One region of the Clostridium sp. 19966 genome, then DNA from elsewhere that is predicted to be linked to it. Evidence: a T-box and tRNA genes for the amino acid it is inferred to sense, from the RefSeq annotation. Region 1 holds a T-box; the other holds one or more tRNA genes.
What was found. The T-box of region 1 lies ahead of argS (arginine--tRNA ligase). A T-box ahead of a tRNA ligase gene usually reads a tRNA of that ligase, here a tRNA-Arg.

Region 2: it encodes a tRNA-Arg, which carries the amino acid that the T-box ahead of argS (arginine--tRNA ligase) is inferred to sense. The anticodon was not compared.

The regions. Positions count from the first base shown of each region.
Region 1 covers NZ_JACTOJ010000018.1:94,399-102,087, forward strand. The annotation lists gene IAI10_RS17270 (insulinase family protein) at 1-1,512, opposite strand, end outside; gene IAI10_RS17275 (SpoIID/LytB domain-containing protein) at 1,760-3,760, shown strand; T-box leader at 3,895-4,111, shown strand; gene argS (arginine--tRNA ligase) at 4,345-6,018, shown strand; gene IAI10_RS17285 (lipase) at 6,217-7,521, shown strand; gene IAI10_RS17290 (acyl-CoA reductase) at 7,538-7,689, opposite strand, start outside.
Region 2 covers NZ_JACTOJ010000020.1:56,587-64,275, forward strand. The annotation lists gene IAI10_RS18185 (SbcC/MukB-like Walker B domain-containing protein) at 1-2,782, shown strand, start outside; gene IAI10_RS18190 (PAS domain-containing sensor histidine kinase) at 3,076-4,374, shown strand; tRNA gene IAI10_RS18195 (tRNA-Arg) at 4,439-4,512, shown strand; gene IAI10_RS18200 (EamA family transporter) at 4,958-5,227, shown strand; gene IAI10_RS18205 (DeoR/GlpR family DNA-binding transcription regulator) at 5,354-6,124, shown strand; gene pfkB (1-phosphofructokinase) at 6,124-7,053, shown strand; gene IAI10_RS18215 (PTS sugar transporter subunit IIA) at 7,067-7,510, shown strand; gene IAI10_RS18220 (fructose-specific PTS transporter subunit EIIC) at 7,530-7,689, shown strand, end outside.

The DNA.
Region 1 (7,689 bases):
TAGACTCTTTGTTCTCTTTATTAAAATATCAATTTCATCACTGCTAAGGGATTTTTTAAAGCTGTCTAGTTTTTCCTTAAGCTTTGAGTTAGCCTCATCTGCTGCTGTCTTTGAAGGCTTTACTATAACCAGGCTTTGGTGATCACTATTTAGGAAGTATTTTTCTATAAGCTTCTCAAAATAATCCTCTGTCAAAGCTTTCTTTATGTTCTTAAGGCTTTCTTCAAATTTAAGATGCTTTGTTGGAACATCATCGTACAGCCAGCTATCCATTGATTTTATGCTGTATACAAGTCCCTTAGGCATGCTCTGATAATCCGCTTCTCTAAGCTTAAATTCCGCCACATTTATAGCAGCTTCTATGAGCTTCTTATCAATACCTTTATCTGCAAGGCTTTTAAGGGTATCAAAAACCACCTTTTTAAACTCTTCCTTCTTATCTTCGTTGGAATTTTTAGCAATGACGCTGAAATAAGTCTGAAGAATGCTGTTGTCATACATTCCAAAAGCGTCCTTGCATATGCCTGAATCTAAGAGAGCTTTTTTAAGAGGGGCAGCTGAGCTTTCAAGAAGAATATACTCAAGAATCTCAAGAGAAAGATATTCTTCAGCATCAGTAGCCTTTGAAGCTGCAAAATTAAGGCTTAAATAAGTCTTATCCGCCTCTTCTTCATTAGGGAGAATAGGATACTCTTCAACTATCTCCACATTTCCTATAGGCTTTTGAGCCTCTATGTGGGAATCCACCTCTATTTTTTCATACTTGCTTAAATATTCTCTATCTAAATACTGTAATTTTTCTTTTAAATCCATATTTCCATACAGATATATGTAGCTGTTAGCAGGGCTATAATACTTTCTGTGATTTTCAATAAAATTCTCATAGGTTAAATCAGGTATATATTCTGGATCTCCGCCGGATTCAAAGCCATAAGGAGTATCTGGGAAAAGAGAATTCTGTATCTTTCTCATGAGTATTCCCTCTGGTGATGAAAAAGCTCCCTTCATCTCATTGTAAACTACTCCCTTGTAGCTTATATCTTCTCCAGGACTGTTTATCTCGTGATGCCAGCCTTCCTGCTCCAGTATTTCTCTATGCTTATATATATTGGGTTTAAAAACTGCATCCATGTAAACATCTATAAGATTGGCAAAATCCTTATGATTCTTGCTGGCTACTGGATACATGGTCTTGTCACTAAAGGTAAAGGCATTAAGAAAGGTATTTAAGGAACCTTTTAAAAGCTCCACGAATGGCTCTTTTACAGGATATTTTTCGGAGCCGCAAAGCACTGAATGCTCAAGTATATGAAATACTCCAGTGCTGTCCTTTGGCGGTGTTCTAAAACCTATGGAAAACACCTTGTTATCATCTTCATTTTGTAAATATAAAAGCTTTGCTCCGCTTTTAACATGTTCAAACGTAAAGGCTTTAGAATTTATTTCTTTTAGCTCTTCTTCATTTATAAACTTAAAGCCGCTGTAAATATTATCTTTTTCAAATTCATTCATCAATATCACCTCTATTTATAATTTATACCACTTATTATTTGAAAATAACCTGATATTTATTATTATATCAAATAACTTTAGAAAAAGAAGGAAGTTTTAAATGCCAGCAAAATATAAATTATATTTTTTATCGAAACAATAGGGACTAAAGTCCCTATAAAAAGAGACTTTTAGAATCTATGTGCTCCCCCCTAATAAAGCTATAATTAAGCTATAAAAGATCACTAGAGCAAAAGGAGGAGTCAAAATGGTTAAGCATTACTCTAAGATTTTTACCGTAGTTTTATTTATAACTCTCATATTTCCTTCATTACTTGTAAAAAAAGTCTATGCCTATAGCAACATTTCTTATTACAGCAATGTAAAAGTTGGACTTGTAAGCATGTCCGCTGCAAACATGAGTATTACCTTAAACGGTAATTACGCCATAAACGGACAAGCTTATTTATCTGGAACAACACTAAATTTGAGCATTAGCGGCAATAATATTCTGTTAAATGGAACAGCTCAAAGCCAAATTGCTTTGACTCCCAGCAGCGGTGAAAACCTTATAGCCATAACTTCTGGTACAGCTACAAACAAATACATGGGAGCTTTCCTATTCAAAATGTACAATAATAAAATTCTACCCATAAATTCTATAGACATGGAAAATTACTTGAAAGGGGTAGTAGGCTATGAAATGTCTGATTCCTTCACTTTGGAGGCATTAAAAGCTCAGGCTGTAGCCGCAAGAAATTATGCCTTGTCTAGAATTGGCTATGAAGCAGCAAAGGGTTATGATTTTGATGATACCCCCCTCTATCAGGTATACAAAGGCTTTAACTCAGCTTATGTAAATACTATAAATGCAGTAAATCAAACAGCTGGACAAGTTCTTCTATATAATGACAAGCTAGTAGAAGCTTTATATTCTGCTTGGCACGGCGGTATATCTGAAAACAGTGAAAATGTTTGGGGAAACTACGTTCCATATTTAAGATCAGTACAAGATTCCTATGAAAGCGATGCATGGCCAAATGGCAATAGAATATTAACTAATGCACAAATTCAAAGCACATTAATAGCAAAAGGCTACTTAGCCTCAACAGATACCTTGGTTAAATTAGATTTAACTTCCATCACAAGATTTGCCAGCGGAAGAGTAGCAAACATAAATATTATTTACAAAGCTTCAACAGGCACGCAATACACAAAGTCCGTAACAAAAGACAGCACTAGAACTTTTCTAGCTCTGCCCAGCAATCTTTACACCGTAACCTACGATTCAGCTGCCGGAGCATACACCTTCTCTGGTAAAGGAAATGGACATGGTCTTGGAATGAGTCAGATAGGCGCTAAAAACAGAGCTGCAGCTGGACAAACCTTCGACACAATCCTAAAGTTCTATTATCAAGGAACCTATTTGCAAAGCCTTACTGAAAAGGCAGCCTTAGCTTCCTTTACAGAAAACAGCAGCACTATACTGCTAGGCAATAAGCTCAGTGTTAATTCTACTGCTTCAGGCGGCAGCGGACAGAATTATCTTTTCAAATATGTGATTAAGAATTCTGGAAATGTGGTATATACAAGAGCTTTCAGCACAGCTTCTAATCTAGACTATATTCCAACAGCTGCTGGAAGCTATACTATAGATGCCTACGTAAAAGATCAGTATTCCCTGCTGGACTATGATGATACTAAACAGCTTTCAGCAAAAGTTTATAGCGATCAAATCACCAATGTGACTGCTGCCAGTTCCTTTTATGAAGGAAAAACCGTAAGCTTTAACACAAATGCTACAGGCTTCAGCAATGCAAGCGGAAACTATAAGTATGAGGTCTACTACAACGGAAGCCTGCTGACTTACAATAGCTTTAATGCCTCTCAGTCCTTCAGCTTCACTCCAAATACTGCTGGCACTTACAGCATAAAGGTTTATATTAAGGATGCATTAAGCACAAAAGCATATGACAATGTAAAAGCCTTCGATATAACTATAAATAAGAAGCCTCTATATATCTCTACTTTACCATTAAAATACGGCATGAATAATAAAGATGTGGCTTCACTTCAAAGTGCTCTTGCTCAATTAGGCTATAGCATAAAGGACGCTTCTGGAAACTTCGGCACCAGCACTAAAAATGCAGTAATCTCCTTCCAAGGAAGCAAAAGCCTTACTAAAGACGGTATAGTAGGAAATATGACCTACTCAGCTTTAAATGAGGCACTTATTGCAAAGGCAGGAACAAAGACTATAACTTACTAAACCAAATAAATTCTATTAAAAATAACCCCTTATAGTCCTTGCGTAAGTTCTATAAGGGGCTGTTTATAGAAAATTTTAAAAACACTCTTGCTTTTATACACATACTACCATATAATATAAAAAACATATTATATGGCAATTTGATGAACTAGAAAAGTAGTATCTGTCACTTATTGCAGCGATTTGGGATAGAGTGTGAGCCCGATAGTAATACGGATATGAAAAGAGCTAGGGAGAACTTACCCCGAAGTAACAGTAGGGATAGCGCATGTCTGCGATAAAGATTTGAGTGAGCATTATTTTTTTAATTCATGCTAATTAGGGTGGTACCACGGCAACTCCGTCTCTTTCTTGAGACAGGAGTTTTTTTATTTGCTGCAGCAAATAAGCTAAATAATTAATAATTTGGCTATGTTTTAAAAGACTGTTGATAAAGGCGTTTTTCGTCTAGCATGGTTTCTAAAACTTAAACGATAATATCAACATTTTAAAACATAGCCTACCGAACTGAAGGAAGTTTTAACTCAGTGTAAAAATCAACACTGAGTTAAAACAGAGCCAATAATTTAGAAAGGATGAAACATATGCTGAAATATCAAGAAAAAATTAAAGCTTTATTAGATCGAAGCTTTGGCTTAAAAAATGTTATATTAACTATTCCTCCCGATTCTAAATTAGGAGATATTGCACTGCCCTGTTTTGCATTTGCAAAGCAACTAAGAAAAAGTCCCATAGAAATTGCAAATGAAATTAGAAGTCAGCTTCAATTAGCAGACTTTATTGAAAAGATTGAAGTTAATGGAGGCTATCTAAACTTCTTTATTAATCGAACTATATTTATAAAAGATATTTTAACAGAAATAAAAGATAAAAAAGATAGTTACGGTTCTTCTTTCGCGGGCAAAGGTAAAAAAGCTTTGGTAGAACATACCAGCATAAATCCAAATGCTTCTCCCCATGTAGGAAGAGCCAGAAATGCATTAATCGGAGATGTTATAGTTCGATTATTAAGCTTTCAAGGCTATGAAGTTAACACCCATTATTTCGTTAATGACATCGGCAAGCAAATCGCAATGCTTCTGCTTGGAGTTAAAGATAAAAAAGATATAGCTTTCAATGACTTACTTGACATCTATGTAAACATTAATAAGCAGGTAGAAGAGAATCCTGAACTGGAAAAAGAAATCTTTTCTCTCTTGCATAAGCTTGAAAATGGAGATATAGAAGTTAAAGATAAATTCAGAAACATTGTTGATATCTGTATAAAAGGTCAAACTAAAATTTTAGGAGAGCTTGGGATAAAATACGATACTTTTAAATTTGAGTCCGATTATATTTGGAGCAATAGGGTTGAAGAAATATTACAGCTGCTTAAGGATACAAATAAATTGGAGGAGGCTTCAGATGGAAGGCTAATCCTTAATCAAGAAGAATATAAGCTTCCGATGAAAGCACCTTATTTAGTGCTAACCAGAAAAGATAAAACCTCCTTATATCCGCTGAGAGATATTGCCTATACCATAGATAAAGCAGAAACCAATTCAGATAAAAATATTGTTGTACTTGGTGAAGATCAGAAACTATATTTTCAACAGGTGAAAGCCGCTTTAGAGGTGCTTGGCTATAAATCTCCTGAGCCTGTCCACTATTCCTTTGTTTTACTATCTGATGGAAAGATGGCTACAAGAAAAGGAAATGTAGTGCTGCTTGAGGATTTTATGAAGGAAGCCTTGCTAAAAGCTACAAAAAATATGGAGAAACGCTATGAAAGCTTCAGTGAAGAAACCTCAAAAGCTATTGCTTACGGAGCAGTAAAATATGCATTTTTAAAAATTGCTAATGATAAAAATGTAACCTTTTATTGGGATTCTGCCTTAAGCTTTGAAGGTGATTCAGGCCCATATTTGCAATATAGCTATGCCCGTATTAATTCTATTTTGAAAAAGCATGGCAAGCCTTTACCAAAGGAGGCTGACTTTTCATTACTAAAAGAAGCTATAGAATTTGATTTAGTTAAGGATTTATCTAATTTAAGGATTGTAATAGACAGAGCCTTGCAGGAGGCAAGTCCTAATATAATTGCAAATTACGTGTATGGAATAGCCAAGAAATTCTCCTTGTTTTATCATGAATGCCCAGTAATAAATGCAAATAATGAAGAACTAAAAGAGGCCCGACTGCTTCTAATTGATGCTATACGTCAGGTAATTAAAATTTGCTTAGAGCTGCTTGGCATTGATACCGTTGAATATATGTAATTCAAGCTTTCTAAAGTAAAGCATGCAAATTACATTGCAACATTTACCAATTTTATGAAATTCAAAGTTTTATAGTTGTACTACTCAGTACAATAACTTAATTCATGCTTTGCCCTCATTTACAATATTATACTTATAATATAAATAATGCTATATTGTACTTGTGAGTACAAAAATATTTAAATGAGGTGCTTTATCATGAAAAATTCTATTAAAAAGTTTTTACTTTTAACCCTATCCTTTATAGTATTTCTGTTTCCGCTTTCCATTAGATCCTTTGCTGTAACTGCGTCTTCTATGACTCCTAGCACAAGTTCATCCTCCACCTTAAATAACAATTATCCTATTGTAATGGTCCATGGCCTATTTGGCTGGGGGAATGATGAGCTATTTGGAATAAACTATTGGGGCGGAGAAAATAGTATAAGAGATATGCTGATTCAAAAAGGCTACAAGGTTTTTACGCCTACTATTGGCTCTATATCTAGCAACTGGGACAGAGCCTGTGAATTATATGCCTATCTGAAGGGCGGCACAGTAGACTATGGCGAAGAGCATTCGAAAAAAGATGGACATTCACGTTATGGAAGAACTTATCCTGGAGTTTATCCTGAATTAGGAACTATGGGCGCAAATGGATTAAAAAAAATACATCTAATAGGTCACAGCATGGGCGGAGAAACAATTAGAGTATTTGCTCAATTATTAGAAAATGGTGACCCTGATGAAATAAAAAGCAATACTACTGACATAAGTCCATTATTCGCAGGAAATCACCATTGGATTGACAGCATTACTACAATAGCTACTCCTCATGATGGTAGTCAAGAGGATGAAAAACAAGACAATCTAGAACCCCTATTTCATGACTTTTTCGCTGCTATGGCAGGCAGTACTGGTGTAATTAATTCTACTAACCCTTGTTTTGATTTTAGAATGGATCAATGGGGATTAAAGAAGCAGCCCGATGAGTCCTTTGATAGTTATGCTCACAGAGTGTTTAGCAGTAACCTTTGGAAGGAAACTAAAGATTTAAGCATATGGGACTTATCTCAGGAAGGTGCCAGAGAATTGAACAGTTGGGTTAAGGCGCAAAAGGATATTTATTATTTTTCTATTTCTTGTGTAGACACTCATAAGAGTTTACTAACAGAGCATCAGCTCCCTAATGCTAACATGAATCCTCTGCTAATAAACAGTTCTATCTATATGGGGCAATACACAAATTACACGGAAGGCAAAGTCCAAGTGGACAGCAGCTGGTGGAGAAATGATGGTATAGTCAGTGTTAGATCCGCTATAGCACCTCATGAAGGGTCTACGGATACAATTGTAAACTATGACCCAAACAGCCTTCCTTCAAGAGGCGTGTGGAATTACATGGGCGAAATAAATAATGTAGATCATATTGAAGTCGTGTTACAACATAATCCTGTTTATCAAAAATATCTTCAGAACAAGTTTATAGATCTAGCAAAAATGTTAAATGAACTTCCAATGTAAGGAGTAATAGAAATACTTAAACTTCTTTTTTTCTTCTATTAACCCTCTTTACGTATCTTTGTAAAGCAAAGACTCCATCGTGAGGTTCACCACTATAATTTGCTGACATGCTACCGCAATTTGAAATGCGAGTAATACCCGCTGCATAAAATATTTGAGACAGCTCAT
Region 2 (7,689 bases), on a different contig from region 1:
GGCTCAAAAGGAATTAGAAGAATATAAAAATATTGAAAATCAGCTTTTAAAGGATTCAAGGCTTATAGAAGAGTCTAGAGAGAAACTTAACGTTTCTAGGAAAGCATGGATTATTAAGCCTTATATAGATGAGCTAAAGGATATAGCTTTAAAAATAAAAAACAGTGAAGAGTCTATTAAACATATGAAAGATAGGCTTCAGGAAAGCGAAAAAGAGCTTTCAGCTTTGGAGGAAAAATACAAAAGTAATGCTAAAATGAGAGAACAGGAGATACCTGTGCTCATAGAAAAAGAAACTAATTTAACTAGAGCTTTGGAGCTAATTGAGAAAAATAAAGAGCTTAAAAAGGAAAGAGAAGAGCTTTTAGGAGCTTATGGAACTAAGAAAGATTTACTTACTTCAATAAATTCGGAACTAAACGAAATAATTTCAAAACAGGAACAGCAGCAGAAGCTTAAAGCGGATTACGAGACAAAAATTGATAGTGAAACTATAACTGCCGAATATAGAAATGCTGTAAACAGCATGTATCTTCTGAATCAGGAAATAAGTAAAATTAAAATTTCACAGCAGGAACTGGAGAAGAAAAATTCATTGAGAAAAATGAATATCGATAAGCTTAAAATGGAAATAGAAGTTATAAACAGTAAAAAAGATATAAGCTTTAAGGAATTGGCTGTAGCTCAGGATGATATGGTTAAAATAAATAAAGATGTGCCTCCTGATAATTTTGTGCTAATTGCTATGAAGGAAAAAGTATTTAAATTAGATAAGAATATAGAAGAGGTTAGGGCTTATAAGGATAAAAAAGAAAATTCATCAGCTGAAATCCATGATATAGATAAAAAGCTTGTTGAATTAAAATCTTCTGAAAATGAGCTTCAGCTTCATATAGAAGAGCTTTCAGAAACCATAAAGCAGCTGGAGGAAAGAAAAAAGGAAATAGAGATAAGCAATATGGCAGCGGTATTATCAAGTGAGCTTAGGGATGGAATGCCTTGTCCTGTGTGCGGCTCCTTAGAACATCATAATAAGCATACTGTTTTTGATATGAAAGAGCTTAAAGAAATTGATGAAAATATTGATAAGCTTAAGCTTGAGATAAATGTTATAGAAAATAAGTTTAAAGAAGTTTCCATAGAAAAGATAAGTCTGGAAAAGAAAAGAGAACATATCTTGGGAGAAATTTTACCTTTGGAAGAAAAATATAAAGGAATGGATTTGAATTTTATAGAGGAACAAAAGCATTCACTAGAAGAAGAATTTAAGACTACGGAGAGTAAAATTCAGAATTTCACTAAAGGGAAAGAGGAGCTTGACCAGAAAATATCAAATTTAAAGGAAGAAAAGAATCAGATACAGCAGAAAGAAATAGCTTTCACGGAAAAGTATAACAGTGAAATCAATGCCTATGAGGAAGCAGCTAAAGAGCTTGAGGCTTCTGTAGAAAAGCTTAAGCCTTTAGAATTTGATTTAAGAGGTTTAAAAATTCAATTTAAGGTTGATAATATAGAAGAAGCACAAAAGAGCATTCTAAACAGAGAAAAAGAAGAGAAAATTCTTAAGGATAAATTAAAAGCAGCAAATGAGCTTTTAGAAAAAAATTCTATAGATAAAGAAAAAGCATTAGAAGAAAGAAATAAACTTGATATAGAAATTGCTAAAATACTTGAGAGCGGCAAAGAAAAGAGAGCTGTAATTGACAGAGAAGAAAAATATATAAATGAACTTACTGAGGGAAGAGAAGCTTTAAGCTATATAGAAGAAATAAGGAAGAGAAAAAAGGCTATAGTTGAAGAAGAAGCTGTTCTTAAGGAAATGCTAGAAGATTGCAGAAAAGAAAATAAAGAACTTAGCGATAGGCTCATCACAGAAAACTCTAGCATGAACCTTATGATAAGTCAGAAGCAGTTAAAAAAAGAAAATTGTCTAACGCAGGTGAAGCAATATAATTTTAAGGACTTTGCTTCTGTAGAAAAAGGAATCATAGCTGAAGCTGAAATGGAAATTGTGGAAAAATCCATAGAGAAATATGACAGCAGTTTAAATAAGGTAAGAGCCAATATAGAAGGTGTCAAGAAGAGAATAGGAGATAAGGTATTAGATGAGGGACAGTGGAACTTAATAATACTAAGAAGAGAGGAACTCAGTAAAAGTTTTGAAGAAAATATAAAAGAAATAGCTTCCTATGGTAAGGGAATAAAAGATATGGAAAGAGAATTGGAAGAATATAAACTTTTGAGAAAAGAAAAGAAGAGGCTTCAGCATGAATTCAGCTGCATGGAGGACATATCCAAATTAGTTGAGGGAAATAAATTTGTTGAGTTTATAGCCATGAATCAAATGAAATATATATGCAAAGAAGCATCAAAAAGGTTAAAGAGTATTACAGGGGGAAGGTATGCTTTAGAAATAGATTCAAATGGAAACTTCATTATGAGGGATGACTTTAATGGCGGAGCTAGAAGATCTACAGGAACTCTATCTGGAGGAGAAACCTTTCTGACCTCTTTAAGCTTAGCACTATCTTTGTCATCTCAGATACAATTAAAAGGAAGTGCTCCTTTGGAGTTCTTTTTCTTGGACGAAGGTTTTGGAACTTTAGATACAGATGCCTTAGATACAGTTATGTCTTCTCTTGAAAGACTTCATTCAGATAGGCTTTGTGTAGGTATAATAAGTCATGTAGAGGAAATAAGGAACAGGGTGCCTGTTAAGTTATTAGTAGAAGCTGCACAATATGGAATTTCTGGAAGCAGAGTAAAGATAGAATTAAGCTAGTTATAATTTTTATAAAAATTACCTTTAACAGTAAATTGTAAATTTTACAGTTTCAGCATATTATTGAATTTTTTAGAAGATATTCTTGCTTTCTTAAGTAAATTTTTATTAAAAATACACACAAAATTTTAAAAGTAACTAAAAAAGTAGTAATTCATAGAGGATTTTCCATCAATATGTAGAATATATTGATTGTTACCAAAAATCAAATAGCCTTAAAAGTAAATATGGAATATTTTATATAAAATAAAAATATAATGATATGATTCTTTTATTATTTTTGGAGGGTATAAATGGAACAGTTAGATGATTATTTACAAGGTATTTATGGGGAATTTAAATGTGTATTGAATAATGAAAAAAAGGAGCTGTTTTCCTTCTTTGGCTCGTCTTTGTTAAAGCTTCTTTCTGATGGTATATATTTTAAGATAGGCAGTAAGATAATATTTTCTAATCCTTCGGCCAATAATATTTTTACTGGAAATTCTGAGAATAGTGTGGTGGGTTACGATATAAAACATTTACTTATAATGGAAGGTGAAAATTTAGATTTATATTGCAAAGCGATGATGCAGCTGGAAATTCAGGGAGAATTAAGCCCAACTCGAGTTAAAATAAGGAGAAGGTCGGATAATGAGGAAAAATATTTAGAGTTCGAAGGAAAAAATTATATATTTAAAGGTAAAAAAATATTTGTAGGTATCATCAGGGACATATCAGATAGCATGTTAGTGAAGGAATATAGAGAAGAATATGAGAAAAGTGCTAACATGCTTGATGAAATGTTAAAGTCAGACATGTTGAAAACTCAGTTTTATGAAAATTTGTCTCATGAATTAAGAACTCCTTTAAATGTAATCTTAGGAGCTGTTCAACTGCAAAATTTAATTTTTGATAAAAATACTTGCGAAGTTGGAAGAAGCAGTGCTAGAAAATACAATAGAATAATAAGGCAGAATTGTTACAAGCTATTAAGAATAGTGAATAATTTATTAGATATAACCAAGCTGGAATATGGAAGAATGGATCTGCAGCTCAAAAATAGTAATATAATAGCTGAAATTGAAGATGTGACTATGTCGGTGGTGGAATATGCTTCTAGCAAAGGGATTGAATTGATTTTTGATACGGATATTGAAGAGAAATATATGGCTTTTGATGAGGATAGCATTGAGAGAATAATGATGAATCTTCTATCAAACGCAGTAAAATTCACATCACCAGGTAAAAAAATTTTTGTAAATGTGAAGGATTTGCAAAATCAGCTTCTTATATCTGTGAAAGATGAAGGAGAAGGAATAGCTAAAGAGGAGCTTGAAAAAATTTTTGATAGATTTTCTCAAGTGGATAGTAATCTTACAAGAAGAAGCAAAGGTACGGGAATAGGTCTATCATTAGTGAAGTATTTAGTGGATCTTTATGAAGGCTCCATATGGGTAGATAGCAAATTAAATGAAGGAACTGAATTTACTATAAAGCTTCCTGTAAAACTTGTGGAAGACGATGATTCGAAAATTAATGAAAATTTTATAAGGCAGAATAAGATTGAAAGAGCTTGCGTAGAATTTTCAGATATATATAATCTTGAATAAGGAAATAATTTTAAAATTTATTTGATTTTTTTAGATGTTTATGCTAATATAGTAATGTTATTTTGCGGCTGTACCTCAATTGGATAGAGGACTCGGCTACGAACCGAGGTGCTACGGGTTCGATTCCTGTCAGCCGCATTTATATGAAACTATGAGTTCTTCTCATAGTTTTTTTGTTTGGTAAAGCTCCAATAAGTACAAAAAAGCTGTTGGCTATAATAATAGCATTTTCAGGCTGCTTGCTAACCTCTGGTGTAATTAGCAGCAAAGAAAAATTATCTGCTATAGGAGTTTTATGCGGACTATTATCAGCAGTTTTCTACTCATTCATGAATGTATATTCCGGTAAAAACCTTAGGAATACGGACTCACTTACCATCAATTTCTACTCCACGATATTTTCTTTGATTTCATTAATTATATACAGACCTCCTATATTTTTATTAAAGGTTCTGTTATAAATCAGTGTTGATTTTTCACTGATTTATAACTTCCTTTAGTTCGGGAGGCTGTGTTTTAAAATGTTGATATTATCGTTTGAGTTCATTTGCGAAAAACGCCTTTATCAACATCCTTTTAAAACATAGTCTTATTAAAAGGAGAATATAATTTATCCTTGATAATATTCACAGCTATATTAGCAGTATTATGTGAGATAGTGCCTCTAACTCTGCTTTATTCATCAATAAAGCATATAGGCTCTTTAAGAGTATCTATAATAGGAAATTTAGAAATACCAGTAGCAATAATATTTTCTTACTTTGCTCTAGGAGAAAGGATAAATATTGCTCAAATTCTGGGTGCATGCATGGTAGTATATGCTGCCTATACTGTTCAAAAAATAGAGAATTAAAACAAAACTTTCGTTTGCTTTCGAATATTTTTTAAAAAAACGTTGACAAAAGAAATAAAACGTAATAAAATAAAATCAAACAAAGATAATAATAACAAACGCAATATAAATGTAAGGAGTAAGGAAATGTTTGGTGAAGAAAGAAAAGCTCAAATAATTAACTTACTAAAGCTTCAGGGTGATGTAAAGGTTTCCAATTTAGCTGATACCTATAAAGTTTCAGAAGTTACTATACGAAAGGATTTGCAAGAATTAGAAGAAGAAGGGCTTATCAAAAGAGTTCATGGAGGAGCAGTATTAGTTCATAATACAAAATTTGAACCTACTTTCTATGAAAAAGTTGATAAGTTCATAGAAGAAAAGATAGCCATAGGGAAGCAAGCTGCTTCTATGGTAGAGGATGGTGATACTGTAGCTTTAGACGGAGGAACTACAAATCTTCAAATAGCCAGAAATATAAGGGCAAATAATCTCACAGTAATAACTAATTCTCTAGATATAGCTATAGAGCTTTCTAATAATCACAGCAATGAAGTTATAGTTATAGGAGGAACTCTTAGAAGTCATACCAGAGCTCTTATAGGACCAATAGCAAGCAGCATATTAAAAAATGTAAGAGTGGATATAGCTTTTGTAGGAGCTAATGGAATATCTCTAGATTATGGTATCACCACACCAAACATGAATGAAGCGCAGACTAAACGTGAAATAATAGAAAGTGCAGAAAGGGTAATAATAGTTTGTGATCATAGTAAATTTAGCGAAGTATGTTTTGCTAAAATTACGGATTTTGACAAAATACATTATATAGTTACAGATAGCAAACTAGATGAAGGAGTGAGAAAAGAATTTAGAGAGAAGGGAATAAGAATAATTACAGCAAAGGAGGGGATTTAATGATTTTAACCGTAACTTTGAATCCTGCAGTAGATAAGACTATAAAAATATCTGATCTAAAGATTGGAGAAGTAAATAGAATAGATTTTTCCAGAGTAGATGCTGGTGGAAAAGGAATAAATGTTTCAAAGACTATAAAGCAGTTAGGCGGAAAAAGTACAGCATTAGGCTTTATAGGAGGCTCCAATGGAGAATTTATCAGAGAACATCTAGACAGTTCAGAAATAGAAAATGACTTTGTTAGAATACCTGGAGAAACTAGACTCAATACTAAAATAGTAGATATCGTAAATAATACTTATACGGATATAAATGAAAATGGTCCCCAGATATCTAAAGAAGAGCTTACAAAAATAAGAGAAAAAATAAGCTCCTATATGAAAGACGGAAACTTGATAGTTCTTTCCGGAAGCTTACCTAAAGGAATAAATGAAGACTTCTATAAAGAGATTATATTAGAAGCTAATGAAAAAAAATGTAGGGTTATATTAGATGTGGACGGTAAAAAGTTTACAGAAGCCATAAAAGCTGGACCATACCTTATTAAACCTAATATTCATGAATTAGAAAAAGCTTTTCAGGTTAGCATAGAGAGTGAACAAGAGCTCATCGACGTAGCAAAGGAAATCCTTGAATATGGAGTTGAATATGTGGTGGTATCAAGAGGACATGAAGGCTCCATAATGATAAGCAAAGACAAGGTGATTAAGGCAAAAGGAATTAAGGTTAAAGTAGGAAGCACTGTAGGAGCAGGAGATTCTATGGTAGGAGCATTAGCTTTATCCATAGAACAGGGGCAAAGCATGGAGGAAGCTTTAAGACTTGCAGCAGCCACTGGAACAGCCAATGTTACTACGGAGGGTACTCAAAGCCCGGATATAAGCTTAATAAACAAGTATTTAGAACAAATTGAATTGTTATATTTATAGAGGAGATGAAATTATGAACATTACAGAAATTATGAATAAGGATCTTATAAAGCTTGAATTGGAGGCAGACAATAAAAATGACGCCATCAGAGAATTAGCGGACATCATAGATAAGACTGGTAACTTAAACAATAAGGAAGAGTACATCAACGCAGTAATGGAGAGAGAAAAGGTATTTTCCACAGGAATAGGAATGGGAATAGCTATACCTCATGGAAAAACCAATGCAGTAAAAAAGCCAACTCTAGCATTCGGAAGAAGTAAAAAAGGCATAGATTATAATTCAATGGACGGAACTCCTGCAAAATTATTTTTCATAATAGCCGTACCGGAGGATTCAAATGATGAACATCTAAGATTACTGGCTCAAATCTCTAGAAAGCTTATGCATGAAGAGCTAAGAAACAATCTGTTAAATGCCAGTACTGCTGAAGAAATATTAAAATTCTTAGAATAAAAGGAAGGGGTGTATCAATATGAAAATAGTAGCTATTACATCATGTCCTACAGGAATTGCGCATACCTATATGGCTGCAGAAGCATTGTCTATCGCAGCCAAGGAAATGGGAGTTGATATGAAGGTTGAAACTCAAGGTTCTGTAGGAGCAGAAAATGTGTTGACAGAAAAGGAAATAA